4 regions of the Virgibacillus sediminis genome follow, and region 4 is predicted to be linked to each of the others. Evidence: riboswitches for the same ligand, from Rfam matches in the RefSeq annotation. Region 4 holds a riboswitch; each other region holds the start of a gene.

Region 1 (4,214 bases), on a different contig from region 4:
ACAGGAAAACTGCCAGATGCAGTGGTTGCATGTGTAGGCGGCGGAAGTAATGCTATGGGGATGTTTCACCCATTCATCGAAGATACCGACGTCAAGCTTTATGGAGTGGAAGCAGGTGGCGCAGGGCTGGAAACGAACCAGCATGCGGCCACTCTCTCCGGAGGAAGAGTAGGAATCCTGCATGGTACAATGACCCACCTGCTGCAGGACAGCAACGGACAGATCGAAGAAGCCTTCTCCATCTCTGCTGGGCTTGACTATCCTGGAGTGGGGCCTGAACACAGCCATCTGTATAAAACAGAAAGGGTGGCCTACACCTCCATTACCGATGAAGAGGCACTGGAGGCATTCCAATATCTCTCAAAAACCGAGGGGATTATTCCAGCATTGGAAAGTGCACATGCTGTAGCATATGCAGTCAAACTGGCACAGCAGATGGAGAGAGGCGAATCCTTGGTGATCTGTCTGTCCGGTCGAGGAGACAAAGATGTAGACCAAGTAAAAGAGAAAATCGAGGAGGAACAATAATGGGGAAAGCAAAATTGGAAAATACATTGAACCAAAGAAAGGAATCGGGGCAAAATCTATTTGTACCCTATATTATGGCTGGGGATGGCGGCCTGGAAAATTTGGAAGAACGCATCTCCTTTCTTGAGGAAAGCGGAGCTTCTGCTGTGGAGCTGGGCATACCATTTTCCGACCCAGTGGCAGACGGACCGACCATTCAGGAAGCTGGGATCCGCGCTCTTGAAAAGGGCACATCCCTTTCCATGGTGCTGGATGAACTCGCTTCTTTCCGTAAAGAGCGAAACATACCCGTTATACTGATGACCTATTTCAATCCCATACTTATCTATGGACCAGAACGCTTTGCATTGGCCTGCAAACAAGCAGGTGTAGACGGCGTAATCATTCCCGACCTCCCATTGGAAGAGCAGTATATTGTCAGTGGTTATTTAAAGGAGAATGATATTGCATTCATCCAACTTGCAGCAATGACAAGTCCCGATGAAAGACTCGCTGAGCTCGCCAGAAGATCAGAGGGATTCCTCTATGCTGTTTCCGTCATTGGAACTACAGGGGCGAGAACCTCGCATAACGAGAAGGTGCAAGGATTCTTGGAAATGCTCAAAAGTCACAGCAATGTCCCTGTACTTGCCGGCTTCGGCGTATCCAACGCCAACCAGGCGATAGAACTCAGCAAGTCTGGAGATGGTGTGATTGTCGGCAGCAAGATTGTGGACCTTCTCCATCAAGGGGATACAGAAGCAATTAGGCAACTAATTCAAGATAGTACACAAACTAACGTAAAAGTATGATTCGTTTTATCGGACTTTCGCCAAGATTTACAATTAAGGAAATATAAGGTAGCATAGATATGGAATAATTAAAAAATTTAAGCACTAGGGGAGCCAGAGGTACGGCTGAGAGGGGCATTCGCCCTGACCCTTGCACCCGATTTAGGTAATGCTAGCGTGGGAAAGTGCAGTTGATATATATGCATATCACTTCATATATTGTCAGACTGCATTCTCCGTGAGTGCAGTCTCTTTTTTTGAGGCTGCGGGTTCAGCCGCTGTCTCCGTTTGGTGACGGAACAGGAGGTAACAATTTGGAGAAAGAATGGGCTATTCTGGACAGCGGTTTCCATGATGCCGCGACAAATATGGCTTTGGATGAATCGTTGTTGAACTGGCACAGCAAAGGTATGATACCTCCGACTCTACGATTCTATGGCTGGTCAAAACCAACCCTCTCCATCGGGCGGTTTCAAAAGCTGAAATCCATCAACATGGAAGCTCTGAAGCGGCACGACTGTGAGTTAGTCCGGAGGCTGACAGGCGGTAGTGCTGTCCTGCATGACAATGAGCTCACCTACAGCCTGGTGATCAATGAGCAGGACCCTTCCATACCCGCCTCTGTTCAGGAAGCATATCATATCCTGTCCAAGGGTGTCCTATCAGGTTATAGAAACATTGGAATTGATGCAGACTATGCCCTTCCTGAAAGAAAGCGGGAAAGAGAGAGAACCTCCATTTGTTTCGAAAAACCGGCGTTCTACGAGATGGTTGTAGACGGAAGGAAAATCTCCGGAAATGCCCAGACAAGGAAAAATGGCGTAGTGCTCCAGCATGGTTCCATCCCAATAAGCATGGATACCGAAATGCTATTTGACCTATTCCGTTTCTCATCCGAAAAACACCGCGTGAGGAAAAGAGAATCCTTTGCTGAAAAAGCAGCGGATATTGCACAACTGACAGGAAAAGAGCTGTCCTATAAGGATATGACGGAGGCATTCAAAAAAGGGTTTGAAGATGGGCTCGACATTAATCTGCACCCGATGGCCCTGTCGGATGCACAATGGAACGAAGTATATCAGCTGGCGGAGACAAAATACTCATCGGAAACATGGAATTATCAAACATCGAAGGAGCGTGTCGATAATGGCGAAGCAAGCAGAGTACATACGTAAACCCGATTGGCTGAAGACAAAGATCAATACCAACGAATCTTACAGAAAGCTCAAGCATCTGATGCGCGACAAGAAACTGAACACAGTATGTGAAGAAGCACGGTGTCCCAACCTCCATGAATGCTGGAGCGAGCGGAAAACAGCGACCTTTATGATTTTAGGGGATACCTGCACACGAGGCTGCCGTTTTTGTGCGGTTAAAACAGGCCTTCCGAATGAACTTGACTGGGGAGAGCCACAGCGGGTCGCTGATTCTGTCAAAGTGATGGGACTTAAGCATGTTGTGGTGACTGCAGTGGCAAGGGATGATTTGAAAGATGGAGGCGCCGCGGTATTTGCCGAAACCGTCCGGCAAATACGCAAGCAAAATCCTGCAGCCACCATTGAAATACTTCCTTCTGATATGAAGGGCGACTATGAGAGCCTTCACACGCTGATGGATAGTGGGCCGGATATTTTCAATCACAATATTGAGACTGTCCGCCGCCTTACTAAGAAAGTGAGAGCCATCGCTATGTACGACCGGTCGCTCCAGCTTCTTGAACGGGTTAAGGAAATAGCACCGAATACACCGACGAAATCAAGCATCATGGTAGGCCTTGGAGAAACCAAGGAAGAGATCATTGAAGCAATGGACGATCTGCGGGCACATAATGTCGATATTATGACCATTGGCCAATACCTTCAGCCAACCAAGAAACATCTTAAAGTAGAACGCTACTATCATCCAGATGAGTTTGAAGAATTAAAGAAGATCGCTCTAGAGAAAGGATTCAAGCATTGTGAAGCCGGGCCATTGGTACGCTCTTCTTACCATGCCGACGAACAAGTAAGCAATGCATCAGCCCAACGCAGGATTAAATACATGAAAGGCGTGGAACAACAAGAAGAATCAGAAGTTGATTTCCAATTCTAGTAAGTTTCCATAAAAAAACACCAGCCGCCCTCTATCGGGACAGCTGGTGTTTTTGCACCGGAAGCATCTCCTAGTTGTCAGAAAATACCAGTTGAGCGAACATCTTGCCAATATGGAGCATCGCCCGCTCATCTACTTTGAACTTAGGGTGATGATGTGGGTAAACAGCATCAATCTCTGGGTTTCCTCCGCCTACCGTAAAGTAGACTCCCGGCACCACCTGCTGATAAAAAGCAAAATCTTCACTGCCATGCATTGGCTCCTCCGTGTGGACTGCATCTTTCCCAAATACAGTCACAGCATTCTTCCGGACCTTTTCCGTTTCTTCTGGATCGTTCCATATGGATGGGCAGTCCTTCACATAGTCAAAATCCACTTCTGCACCAGCTGCTTCACAGGTGCTTTTGACAATCTGCCTCATAGATTGTTCAATGATTTCCATTGCTTCCTGGTCATATGTACGTACGGTTCCTTTAATAACAGCAGTATCAGGGATGACATTGGTGGCTTTTCCGCTGTGAAATGAACCGACGGTCACAGCTGCAGCACTTTGAGGGTTAACTCTTCTGCTGACAATCTGCTGCAGATTCACGACCAGCTGGCTTCCCGTCACCAACGGATCCACCGTATTATGAGGTTCGGAGCCATGGCCACCTTTACCATATATTTTAATGTAAAAGTCATCCTGAGCAGAAGAAAAGTAACCTTCCCTTACTGTACAGGTGCCGAAAACTTCCGTAGACATAACATGTGCACCATAGATAACATCGACTCCATCCAAGCAGCCGTCTTCTATCATGCTTTGGGCACCACCTGGCGTGGCTT
Region 2 (4,214 bases), on a different contig from region 4:
GACCGGTTCCTTTCTTTGAATCTTTGCTAATTCCGGAAATCTTTGCTCATATTTCTCCATTACTTCTCTGGATATCATGTCGGACTCCTCCTACTCTTCTGAGATTCATAACGAAAGCAACTCTAAGTCCTGTTCGTTAAAAGTGGAAATACGACTTCTGCATATAATATGTGAATAATAGAGCTTCATATGATACCAGCCGCATTTTTCCGGTTCTGGTTGATTAGTTCCAATTGTAACATGGTCCCAGCGGGAGTGTCGCATGTCAGGGCAAACCAGGAGAAGGTGCAGGTTCATCAGGAAATCCGGTAGAATCGAGTCGTGTTGGCATATAGCTGCCTATAGACGGACGAGACCGCCCGCCCTTTCAGCGCAGCAATTCTATCTACAGATTGGTGAATCATCTTTGGATGGGTCACTTGATGCAGAAACGGCCCCTCGAACGGCCAGGGACCGTCCGTTTCCACCATCATTTGATCCAATGGATAATCCCGTGCCAGCTTTTGAATCTTTGGTTTATATAAAACATCAGGTGTAACGGAAATATAATAACCATTCTGCTTCATTCGCTCGACGGTTTTGTCATCTCCCTTGAACCAGTGGAAATGGGCATCCTGGATGGAATGCTTCTCCAACAGGCCGCAGACAAGTGGAGCGTCTTCATAAACAGCATGCAGAGCCAATGGGGCATCCAGCTCACTGGCGAGCTGGATGAACGCTTCCAACAGTTCAATATATGGTTCGAGGGGCAGTGACGGGTCATCCTTAATCAGATAATAAGGAAGACCCACCTCCCCCACCGCGGACATCTCTTCACTGTTCTGTCTGATAAACTGAAGCAAGTCGGCCAGCTCTTCTTCTGGTGGCAATGGCTGTTCGGGATGATAGCCAAATGCCGTCAGAACCTGTGGATACTCTTTAGATAAAGCTAGATTCACACGAGAGGAGGCAAGGCCACTGGAGACCGATATCAACCGATCGATTCCATCATCTTCAGCTTCCTGAAGAATAGCGGCACGGTCTTCCTCCCGGTATGCATCCAGATGAATATGGGCATCGATGATTTTCTTTCGCATGTGGTCCCTCAGCTTTTTACAGACTCAACAGCAATTGGCCAGTTCTCCATTCTATAGGCCATTTCCCAGAAGGAGTATTCATATTGGCTGCTGATCATAAAATGTTCTTTCATCCTGGCACGGTCCTGCTTGGTTACCTCTTCGGCAATCGCATCCAACCGATCGATTTGCTCCATCACTGATTCTTTGAACCAATCGCTCCCGTAAGCATCCATCCACTTCTGATAGACAGGTTCTTCCGGTTTGGAGCCCTTTAAGCGTTCACCAATTTCATAGTAGAGCCAGTAGCACGGCAGAATCGCTGCAATGATATCGCCGAGATGGCCGTTATAGCTTGCCCTGTGCAGATGTGATGTATATGCATAGGCAGTGGGCGCCGGAATGAAATTCTCCTGTTCCTGATCCGTTATCTTAAGCATCTTATAAAAAGTTTCATGCAGACCCATCTCCGCTTCATAGGACCCCTGTGCATGGGATGCCATCCTGCTTGTCGTATAAAAGTCCTGCGCTTTCGCTGCCCCGATTGACTGTGCTTTGGCAAAATGGGACAAATAATAGGCATCCTGCATGACATAATAGCGGAAGCACTCAAGTGGAAGTGTTCCTTCTCCTAATTCTTTGATGAACGGGTGGCTGAAGCTCGCTTCCCAAATAGGGTTTGCCTCTTTTCTTAATTCCTCTGAAAATCTCATCATAAACCTCCTTCAATTTTCCATTGCATAGAAAAACCTCCCTCCCTGAAGACAGGAAGTGGAGGCTGAATATACTGGTTTATGAATAGACGTATCCCATGCCCCACTTCCCTACGCTGGTATAAGCCAGATCAGGTTCAAAGGGTCTTAAAGTACACTTTAATCTCAACCTTGTAACAAGGTTCCCCCAGTGGAAGTTTCACTTATTCGAATGGTATTACCTTCAATATATCATTGAATTGGTAATTGTCAAATACTTGCGGGCAACAGTGGCTAGGAGTTGAGGGTTAGCTGTGGGCAGCCCAGTTAGCAGATAAACCGGACCAACTAAATGAGTGGGTATAAACCACTCCGGAAATACACTTCGGTTTCCGAAGCGGCTATTCCCACTAAACTAGATTTCTAGCTCATTCAGCTTTTTCTTTTGATTAAACACTTTTGTCCTAGCACACAATCATTTTATTCACCGTTTTTCATCAATCGCATTGAATTCAACACAACCGCCAGTGTGGCCCCCACATCGGCGAGAATCGCAATCCACAATGTCAGCCAGCCAGGAACCACCAGCAGAAGTGCAACCACCTTAATACCAAGCGCAAAAATGATATTCTGCTTGATGATCGTTAATGCCTGTCTGCTGAGGGAAACGGTATATGGCAATTTCTCCAGATCATCCGCCATCAAGGCAATGTCCGCCGTCTCAAGTGCCGTATCCGTACCGGCTCCCCCCATGGCAATACCAACTGTCGCAGCAGCCAGCGCAGGAGCGTCGTTCACTCCATCTCCTACCATTGCCGTGTTGCCATATGATTGCCGTATTTCTTTGACAGCTGACAGCTTATCCTGCGGCAGCAATTCTGCCTTCGTATCGGTCATGCCAAGCTGCTCTCCTATCGCGTTGCCGGCAGCTTGATTATCTCCGGTCAGCATTACTGTCTTCCTGATACCTAACGCATGGAGCTTCTCGATGATCGTGCGGCTGGTATGTCTCACCTTATCGGCCACCGCAATGATGCCTGTTATTTCCTCCCTCGTTCCAATAAGCATCACGGTCTTCCCCTCGGCCTGCAAGCTGCCGATTTGTTCTGCATGGGCTTCCACTGGCGCATGAATCTCTTCAAATAAGGAAGGACTGCCAATAAAATAATCGATTCCTTCTATGGTTGCCGAAGCACCTTTTCCGGTGATGGACTGGAAAGCCTCTGCCGTATAATCCACCACGTTTTCCTCCTCCGCCCTGCGGATAATGGAGGAAGCAAGCGGGTGGCGCGAATAAGTTTCCAGTGCTTTTGCCATACCCAAGATCTCCTGTGGTGATTTTTCCCCTAATGGCAAGATATCGGTCACTTCCGGTTTCCCTTCCGTCAATGTCCCTGTTTTATCAAAAGCGATGGCCTGGATGCGACCGGTTTCCTCTAAGTGGATACCACCTTTAATCAGTACTCCATTTCTGGCAGCATTGCCGATCGCGGTTACAATCGCGACAGGGGTGGAGATGACGAGTGCACAAGGGCAGCCGACAACCAGCACTGCCAGGCCGCTGTATACCCATTCAGACCAAGACCCGCCTAAGAAAAGCGGCGGCACTACAGCAACAAGGGCAGCCAAGACAATGATGGCGGGTGTATAGTATTTAGCGAATCGATCTACAAACTGTTGCGACGGAGCTCTTTCTGCCTGTGCCTCTTCCACCAGGTGGATGATTTTGGCAATGGTTGTGTCTTCACTCCGTTTTGTAACCCGGACTTCCAGTGATCCCTCTTCATTGAGCGTACCCGCAAACACCTCGTCCCCGGGGTTCTTGTATACCGGAATCGATTCTCCGGTAATGGCTGCTTGGTTAATGGAAGTGGCACCCTTCACCACTTCCCCGTCCATGGCGAGCTTATCTCCAGGCTTGATCAGCATGATATCGCCGATCTGAACATCCTCGACATCTACTTCCATCAGTTGGCCGTCTCTTCTGAGAGTTGCCCTGTTTGGAGCGATATCCATCAGGGACCGGATCGACTGCCGGGCCTTATCCATGGAGTAATCCTCCAATGCCTCACTCAAAGCAAACAGAAAGACGACAATGGCCGCTTCCGCCCATTCGCCAATGATCGCGGCACCTATGATGGCGATCGTCATCAGTGTCCGCATATCGAACTCCAGTCGGGATAGGTTTTTCAGTCCTGTTCTGAACAAGTCCAGCCCGCCGACCAGTATGGCTGTAATGAATAATCCTATTCCCAGTGGATGCTCATCCCCAGCCTGAACGACAGCAAGGATTCCTCCAATGGTAAACAGCAGGGAGATCAGCGGCAGCAGATTCTCCCTTTTCTTCCAAAAAGGATCCTTCGGCTGTTGGCGCTCCCTTTCCGGATATACCTTGATTCCATCGAAAGCACCAGCCTCTTCCAGTTGCCGGACACTTGCCTCTCCTTCCACCGTCACTTTGGAAGCG
Region 3 (4,214 bases), on a different contig from region 4:
ATTAATTATTTGTAAAATTTTGTCAAATTTAGTGCTATATAACTACAAATAGAAAAAACCGTTATTGGTACCTATCGATTTATAAAATAACGTAAATTTTTTGCGAAAACCCTTGAAAAATTGTTCAATCCCATATATAATTTATTCTTGTGATGGCCGATATGGGGCATTAGCTCAGCTGGGAGAGCGCTTCGCTGGCAGCGAAGAGGTCAGCGGTTCGAGCCCGCTATGCTCCATCACCAAAGAGAAGCTTCCTTACTATAAGGAAGCTTCTCTTTTTTATTTCCCTCTGCAATTCCTTTGTTTACCTTTCCTTCCATGCGGATATATCCATTGTAAACTATTGAAAAGGAAGTGTACTTATGCTAGCAGTTACTTTCCAAGGAAAAGAGTCTATGAAGGCAAAGAAAGTGGACACTCCGGATATAGAAGAAAACACGGATGTTATCATCAAAATTACGGCAAGTGGCATTTGTGGGTCTGATTTACATTTGTATAAAGGGGGAATCACCCCTGAACAAGATTACGTGGTCGGACATGAGCCCATGGGAATTGTAGAGGAAACAGGTTCTGAAGTAACCAAACTCAAAAAAGGGGATCGTGTAGTCATTCCATTCAATATTGGCTGCGGAGAATGCTTTTTCTGCAAAAACCAAATGGAAAGCCAATGTGACAATTCCAACCCGCACGGGGAAGTCGGTGGATTATTTGGTTTCGGAGAGCAGAACGGCAACCATCCGGGTGGCCAGGCTGAATATTTGCGTGTTCCTTATGCAGATTTCACCGCTTTTAAAGTTCCTGAATCAAGTGAACTGGAAGACGAGCAGGTACTGCTGCTCTCCGACGTCATCCCAACCTCCTGGTGGAGCGTAGAAAACAGTGGTGTAAAAGAGGGAGATACTGTTGTGGTACTTGGGTCTGGACCTGTCGGCCTTATGACGCAGAAACTTGCCCGGTTGAAAGGCGCTCAGCGGGTGATCGCAGTTGACCAAATGGATTATCGACTAGAACATGCCAGGAAAACCAACCAGGCTGAGACTTATAACTTTAAAGAAGAGGAAAAAATCGGGGAGTTGCTCAAGGAAGAGACCAAAGGTGGAGCCGACGTAGTCATCGACTGTGTTGGTATGGACGGGACTGTTCCGCCTAACACAGAGTTCGGCTCTGAAAAAGATAACCAGTTCGGCACCATCAGCCCAATTGTAACTGCTTCCCAGGCTGTACGTAAATTCGGTACTGTTCAACTTACAGGTGTATATGCTACAGAAGCAAATAATTTCCCTATTGGAGACTTCTTTACCCATAATGTTTCTTTAAAGATGGGGCAGGCTCCCGTCATTCATATGATGCCTGAGTTATATAAAAGGATTGAAAATAAGGAATTTGACCCGACAGATATTATTACGCATAAAATGAAGATAGAAGACGCTGCTGATGCTTATGATATGTTCGATAAAAAAGAGGATAACAGCATCAAAGTAATCTTCAAACCTTAGAACTGAACAAGTATGCTGACAAATAGCTACACTTTTGTTATGCTAATATAGAAAATTCTATAAAAGCAAGAACTACTAGGGGTGCCGAAATACAGGCTGAGAGGAAAGATGGACTTTCCGACCCTTACGGACCTGATCTGGATCATACCAGCGGAGGGAAGTAGTCGACAATTTGTCAATCTATTTTCAGCTTATTCAAGCCAGGTCCTGCATGGGATCTGGCTTTTTTGGTTTCCGAAAGAAGGGAGAATACAGATGAATCGTACACATTTACTGACATTAATGGCTGTATTCATTGCAATTGGCACTATCACCTCCCAATTGCTCTGGTTTCCAGCCGGCATAGCCAAAGCCTATCCGGTACAACATGCTATCAATGTCATGGCTGCCGTCATCCTGGGCCCTGGCCCGGCGGTAATTATTGCCTTCATGATCAGCCTATTAAGGAATATGCTGGGACTCGGCACCTTATTGGCCTTTCCTGGGGCAATGGTGGGAGCCCTGTTCGCCGGCCTGCTTTTCCGCTGGTTCGGCAAGAGAATCTGGGCTGCAGCCGGAGAAGCTTTGGGAAGCGGGGTTATCGGGGCTTTGTTTGCCGTCCCTTTTGCCAACATTTTGATGGGCAGTTCTGCGGGTGCCCTTGCATTTATCCCGCCATTTATCATTAGCAGCACTACAGGAGCCATTATCGGCTGGTTTATCGTGACAAAGCTATCAACCAATAATGCATTGGAGATTACAGGGAGGAATACACAATGAAACAAATACCATGCGCTTTGACAATTGCCGGTACCGATCCCAGCGGCGGAGCGGGAATTCAAGCTGATTTGAAAACATTCCAGGAATTGAAAAGCTATGGAATGTCAGTGATCACTTCGGTGGTCGCCCAAAACACAACAGGTGTTCAGGATGTCCTGCATATGACACCGGAAATGATATCCCGGCAACTTGATTCTGTCCTTACTGACATGCCGGTCCACGCATTCAAAACCGGCATGATCGCCAACATTCCTATGATGGAAGCCATCTCAGAGAAAATCATAGACATCAAGGGACCGTATGTGATGGACCCAGTAATGGTGGCTACCAGCGGGGATGCCCTCATTGAAAAAGAAGCCCGTGCTTTCCTCCGCGAAAACCTGCTGCCACATGCAGACTTGGTAACACCAAATATACCAGAGACAGAATTTCTGCTGGATAAAAAAGTTGAAACTGTTACGGATATGAAACTGGCAGCTAAAGAGCTAGTACACACATATGGAGTCGGAGCTGCATTAATTAAAGGCGGCCATATCAAAGGCGAGGCAATAGATTTCCTGTATGACGGCCAAGATATCCATTCCTTTTCCGCTCATCGAATTCACACTACCAGTACCCATGGGACAGGCTGTACTTACTCAGCAGCCATAACGGCTTACCTCAGCCAGGGAAAACCATTGATAGAGTCGGTGGAGTATGCAAAGAGGTTTATTACAGCATCTCTTCAGCATGCTTTTGATCTTGGTACTGGCAACGGACCGACAAACCATTGGGCTATCAGGGAGGAAGGTTTTAGACAATGAAGGTAGAGATCATTAAAGAAGTAAGAGAACATCAGCCATTAATACATCATATAACCAATCAGGTAGTCATGAATTTCTCGGCAAATGGACTTCTCTCCTTCGGGGCCTCTCCAGTAATGGCCAAGGCCCAAGAGGAAGCAGCAGAAATGGCTTCCCATGCGGATGGACTGCTCCTAAATATCGGAACACTGACATCCGGTGACCTGGAAGCCATGATTGCTGCCGGTAAAGCTGCCAACCAAATAGGCATACCGGTAGTATTAGACCCTGTAGGAGCAGCGGCCACCACTTGGCGCAGCCAAGCTGTTAAAAAAATTTTGGCTGAGGTGCATCCTTCCGCCATCAAAGGAAATGCCGGAGAAATGGCCCACCTTGTAAACATCCCCTGGGAAACTAAAGGGGTAGATTCGACTGGTGAGGGAAACACCGAAAACATTGCTGCTCAAGTTGCAGACACCTATGACACCACCGCTATAGTTACAGGGAAAAAAGATATTATTTGCCAAGGCAACAGAATTATTGAAAATAATACAGGAGACCCCTATCTATCAAAACTGACAGGCGCAGGATGTTTATTGGGCTCCATACTGGCTGCCTGCCTGACAACTGGCCATTCTGCCGATCAACAAGCACTTGCTGCCGTCAATTTCTATGGTTTGGCAGCCGAATATGCTGCAGATTCTCCGGATGTTAAAGGGCCCGGCACATTTATGTCCCGGTTCATTGATGCTCTTTCCAAGGACCCCGCCAAGTTGAACAGGAGGGATATAGATGAATGATAAAGTCCATCAGCTGCTCAGAAAGTATTTCATCATGGGGAGCCAGGACTGCCCCCGTGATCCGCGGGTCATCCTTGCAGAAGCCGCTGAGGCTGGGATAACCGCCTTCCAATTCCGGGAAAAAGGGAAGGGCTCGCTTGAAGGAGACGAAAAAAGAGCATTGGGAAAAGAACTGCAGCACATATGCCGTTCCCATCATATTCCATTCATTGTGAATGACGACCTCCATTTGGCCAATGAGCTGGATGCTGACGGCATCCATATAGGTCAGAACGACAAGCCTGCAGAAGAAGTCAGGAGGCTCTTCCCGGATAAACTCATCGGACTTTCCCTATCCAATGAAGAAGAACTGTCCACGAGCCCGCTTTCCTTTGTTG
Region 4 (4,214 bases):
AAGGGAATACGGTAGTAGTTGCCCCTAGTTCAGCTCCCATGTTTGCTATGACGTGGCGATCCATGGCACTGAGGTTATCCAGTCCAGGTCCATAGAATTCGATGATTTTGCCGACACCGCCTTTAACATCGTAACGTCTCAGAAGTTCAAGGATGACATCTTTAGCACTTACCCAATCCGGCAGTTCGCCTGTCAGCTTCACTCCAAATATTTTTGGCATGGTAATGTATATTGGTTCTCCCGCAATGGCCATGGCCACATCGATGCCGCCTGCTCCCATGGCGAGCATACCCATACAGCCGTTTGCACATGTATGGCTGTCGGAGCCCAGCAGTGTCTTGCCTGGAACGGCCAGTCGCTGCATATGGACAGGGTGGCTGACACCATTGCCAGGTCTGCTGTAGTAGATGCCAAACCGCTTTGCAGCGCTTTCAAGAAATAGATGGTCATCCGGATTCTTACTGTCTACCTGGATAAGGTTATGGTCGACATATTGAGCAGAGACCTCTGTCTTGGCATAATCCAAACCCATCGCTTCCAACTCCAGCATGACCATGGTACCGGTTGCATCTTGGGTGAGGGTCTGGTCAATTTTCAGTCCGATCTCTTCGCCTGGTTTCATTTCTCCAGACACTAAATGATCTTTGATCAGCTTTTGTGCTACATTTAAACCCATAAATCCCATTCCTCCTTTTTATAGATAGTTTACCTCAAGGAAGTTAACTTCAAACAATGCAGAGAGAAGGGAATGCAATAAAAGAGGCAGTCTCATCGAAAAGATGATTCTGCCTCTTTTTCTTTGTTGACGGAGTCACGCCGTCTTAACCTCGTGTGTTGAGCATGGTAAGTACATAGCTATTCAGGCAATTATGCTCTTCCTTGATGCTTGGTATTATTCCGCTTTATGTGCTTCAATCTCTGCATGAACTTTGATGTCCTCACCGACGAGGACACCGCCTGTTTCTACAGGTGCGTTCCATGTCAGTCCGAATTCTTTCCGGTTGATGGTGGTGTCCGCGCTGAAACCTGCCACGATATTGCCGCTCATAGGATCCTTGCTTTGCCCTTCATAGACTACATCGACAGTGACCGGTTTGGTTGTACCTTTAATAGTAAGATCCCCAGTTACATCATAATTGTTGCCTGATTTCTTTTTGATATCCGTAGCAACAAAGGTAATCTTCGGGTATTTCTCCACATCGAAGAAATCCTCGCCGCGAAGGTGGTCATCACGGCCTTCCTGTCTTGTATCAATACTTGCTGCGTCAATAGTTACCTCTACATTTGAGTCCGTCAAGTCTTCTACGTCTGCCTCAATTACCGCAGAAAAATCGTTGAAAGTTCCCTTTACTTTAGAAATCATCATATGTTTTACTGTGAAGCCAACTTCACTATGTGCGGTATCTACGTTCCAAGTTGTTTTAGCCATTCATTATCCCTCCAAATTATAGTATCTTGCGTTAGTTACTTTATGTTACTAAGTATAAGTTTATAAATAACGAATGTCAAGGCAAAACATCTTTAATTCAAGTGATTATTTCACATGGCCTAGAAATTCTATATTTCCAACGGTGAGGTGGAGACCCGAACGCAGGTGGGACCACTGGAAAAAATGAGAAGAGACTGGGAGGCAGGGGCCTATATAAGCTGACTATTGGATCAATGTGTGGAATAGCTGGGCTGTCCATGAATCTATCTTCTTGCTTGAACGTCAGCTCTCCAGCCGGCTGGACTTTTTGTTGAATTGATAGGACAGGTAGTATACAATACTAGTAGCAAAAAAAGTGAATGGAAAGCCTGCAGGGGGAGCCATGTGGCTGAGAGTGGACAAATGTTCAGACCCTTTGAACCTGTTAGTTAGTACTAGCGCAGGGATGGTGGCTTTCTTGATGGTAAAAAGCAATGTGAGCGGAACTGTTCCCATCAGGAAGTCTTCCCCTTGGCATTGCTTTTTTTGTGTGCAGAAAAACTGCTGGGGAGGTTATTATATGAAGTCCGGCAAGACATTATTTCTGATAGAAGTAGCTGTATTTACTGCATTAGCACTATTGTTGGATATACTGCCCTTCCTGTCATTTAAGGTTTGGGCGATGGGAGGCTCTGTGTCTTTTGCTATGATTCCCGTGTTTGTTGTGGCCTTCCGCTGGGGGCTGAAGGGCGGTCTTTTATCCGGCTTCCTATGGGGTATTCTTCAGGTGGCAACAGGGACCGCTTATATTCTTCATCCTATACAGGGGCTGTTGGATTACCTGGTTGCCTTTACGGTGATTGGGTTTGCGGGTATATTTGCCCGCAGAATCCAGCAGGCAGTGAAAGAAGGCCATACCAAAACCTATCTATCTTATATTACGGCAGGGGCTTTTATCGGATCGGCACTTCGTTTTCTGGCACATTATATTGCGGGAATCGTATTTTTCGGTTCCGCAGTGGAGGGGCAGCCAGCATGGTTATATTCCCTTCTCTATAATGGTTCCTATATGCTGCCATCTTTTATCCTGAGCACCCTGATCATATTCTTCTTATTCCATAAGCAGCCCAGAATTCTATTGAGAGCTTCATAGCTTGCCAGTTTCGCTCACAGAAAAGCAACCTCTATGGCACAGGAGGTTGCTTTTTTAATAGAATAGAAATATGTAGAAGGAGGGTGAACCATCTTGCGGGAATTAGTGGGAAGCTGCACTGTCTGTGGGAAAGAGATTTATTGTGAAAATGGTTTTTTTGACGGAGAGCAGAAGGATGGGGATTTGTACTGCCATGAATGTGCCGGCTTGGAGGACTAGAGGATGCATGGCGGTTGGATCCGTTAAGACGGATTGGCGAATACCCGAGGAGACAGGCGGGCAATTTGCTGAGGGTCTAGGCTGATTGATGCTGTTCCTGCCCATGAAGGAGTAAAAGCAAAAAGAACACGAGCTGGGATTCGCCAGCTCGTGTTCTTTTTGCTTTAGAGTAAATAACTGTTTATATTTTCATAGTTGGTAACAATCAGGAAAATTTTCCCTTCGTCCATCTCTTCTTCATATTGCTCCGCTTCTTCTTGGGAGAAGCCGATATCTTTTAGTTTCGTCCGCAATTCATCTCCCTGGCTCTTGAATACGGTACCTACAGCGTCGGAGAAGCCCATTTCGTCCGTACCAATTGTGTTGGCATCAGCCCCGCCGGCTACACGTTCCGTACGATCTTCATCATGGGAAATGATATATACATCATCTTTATTTACCCCTTTATCTTTCAGTACACTTACATCAGTTTTCAGCTGTTCATCGTTTGTATATCCTTTTATAAATGGTTTCATTCAGCATCCTCCTTCATAGTAGATTTATTGTTTTTATTCCCCTGGAGTTAATTGCTAAACATAGCAGTAGCGTTTTAGAAGCTTACTGCATAGGCTGTATAACTAATTCTTGAGGAGAGGCGTGGTCTATATGGGCTTGGAAGTCTCCCATTGGTTATATGGTTTATTTACGCTCGCTATTATTGTGGTGATGATCTTCCGTAAAGGGGTAGTATTTCCCACATTATTGGGAACGTTTGTCATCGCCTGGGTATACAAGGGCAGTTTGCTTGATGGCTTCACTGCAATTTTCAATGCCAATTTGGTAGCCGCACAGGAGCTATTCAGTATTTTTCTCATTATTACTTTCATGCTGGCATTGCTGAATTCTTTACATGACCTAGGTGCCGATCGAAAAATGATCCAGCCGATTCAGAGAATGATGGTCAATGGTCATGTGTCCTTCTTTGTTTTAGTGGGTGTCACGTATCTTATTTCTCTGTTTTTTTGGCCGACACCTGCTGTTCCTCTGATCTGTGCCTTGTTGGTTCCAGCAGCTGTTAAAGCCGGACTGCCCGTAATGACAGCTGCTGTGGCTATTGCGCTTGCAGGTCAAGGAATGGCCCTTTCTTCAGACTATATTGTTCAAGTGGCCCCGAGTCTGTCTGCTTCTTCCACTGGACTGAACGCCGGTTTGATTGCTGATAAAGCTTTATTGCTGTCGCTGTTTGCTGGTGTGACGGCTATCCTTTTTGCCTATTTGCTGTACCGCAAGGAAATCCGTGCGCCCCAAGACGTTCGGAATGAGGAGGAGTTCCAAAAGCTGCAGTCAACAACGAAGAGTGAGAGGAATAAGGCACAGACAAAGCATCTCTCTGCGTGGAGTAAGGTTTTTGCAGTCCTCGTTCCATTATCGCTTCTTGCGGTAGTCATATTTATG

What was found. A riboswitch is a leader RNA that binds a small molecule or an ion and turns the genes downstream of it on or off. The one in region 4 is predicted to bind thiamine pyrophosphate.
Region 1: it holds a riboswitch for thiamine pyrophosphate, as region 4 does, so the genes downstream of both, ACFODW_RS03905 (lipoate--protein ligase family protein) here and thiT (energy-coupled thiamine transporter ThiT) in region 4, are expected to answer to the same signal.
Region 2: it holds a riboswitch for thiamine pyrophosphate, as region 4 does, so the genes downstream of both, tenA (thiaminase II) here and thiT (energy-coupled thiamine transporter ThiT) in region 4, are expected to answer to the same signal.
Region 3: it holds a riboswitch for thiamine pyrophosphate, as region 4 does, so the genes downstream of both, thiW (energy coupling factor transporter S component ThiW) here and thiT (energy-coupled thiamine transporter ThiT) in region 4, are expected to answer to the same signal.

What each region holds. Positions count from the first base shown of each region.
Region 1 covers NZ_JBHRRZ010000006.1:96,165-100,378, reverse strand. Annotated here, with positions in the region: gene trpB (tryptophan synthase subunit beta) at 1-528, shown strand, start outside; gene trpA (tryptophan synthase subunit alpha) at 528-1,319, shown strand; TPP riboswitch at 1,396-1,499, shown strand; gene ACFODW_RS03905 (lipoate--protein ligase family protein) at 1,613-2,473, shown strand; gene lipA (lipoyl synthase) at 2,445-3,389, shown strand; gene ACFODW_RS03895 (M20 metallopeptidase family protein) at 3,460-4,214, opposite strand, start outside.
Region 2 covers NZ_JBHRRZ010000002.1:92,597-96,810, reverse strand. Annotated here, with positions in the region: gene ACFODW_RS01485 (D-serine ammonia-lyase) at 1-78, opposite strand, end outside; gene ACFODW_RS01480 (TatD family hydrolase) at 297-1,076, opposite strand; gene tenA (thiaminase II) at 1,085-1,768, opposite strand; TPP riboswitch at 1,860-1,967, opposite strand; gene ACFODW_RS01470 (heavy metal translocating P-type ATPase) at 2,228-4,214, opposite strand, start outside.
Region 3 covers NZ_JBHRRZ010000006.1:71,133-75,346, reverse strand. Annotated here, with positions in the region: tRNA gene ACFODW_RS03785 (tRNA-Ala) at 164-236, shown strand; gene ACFODW_RS03780 (zinc-dependent alcohol dehydrogenase) at 363-1,496, shown strand; TPP riboswitch at 1,564-1,672, shown strand; gene thiW (energy coupling factor transporter S component ThiW) at 1,752-2,255, shown strand; gene thiD (bifunctional hydroxymethylpyrimidine kinase/phosphomethylpyrimidine kinase) at 2,252-3,058, shown strand; gene thiM (hydroxyethylthiazole kinase) at 3,055-3,837, shown strand; gene thiE (thiamine phosphate synthase) at 3,830-4,214, shown strand, end outside.
Region 4 covers NZ_JBHRRZ010000005.1:50,211-54,424, forward strand. Annotated here, with positions in the region: gene ACFODW_RS03320 (aconitate hydratase) at 1-676, opposite strand, end outside; gene ACFODW_RS03325 (YceI family protein) at 893-1,429, opposite strand; TPP riboswitch at 1,793-1,892, shown strand; gene thiT (energy-coupled thiamine transporter ThiT) at 1,989-2,561, shown strand; gene ACFODW_RS03335 (hypothetical protein) at 2,655-2,780, shown strand; gene ACFODW_RS03340 (general stress protein) at 2,945-3,295, opposite strand; gene ACFODW_RS03345 (hypothetical protein) at 3,426-4,214, shown strand, end outside.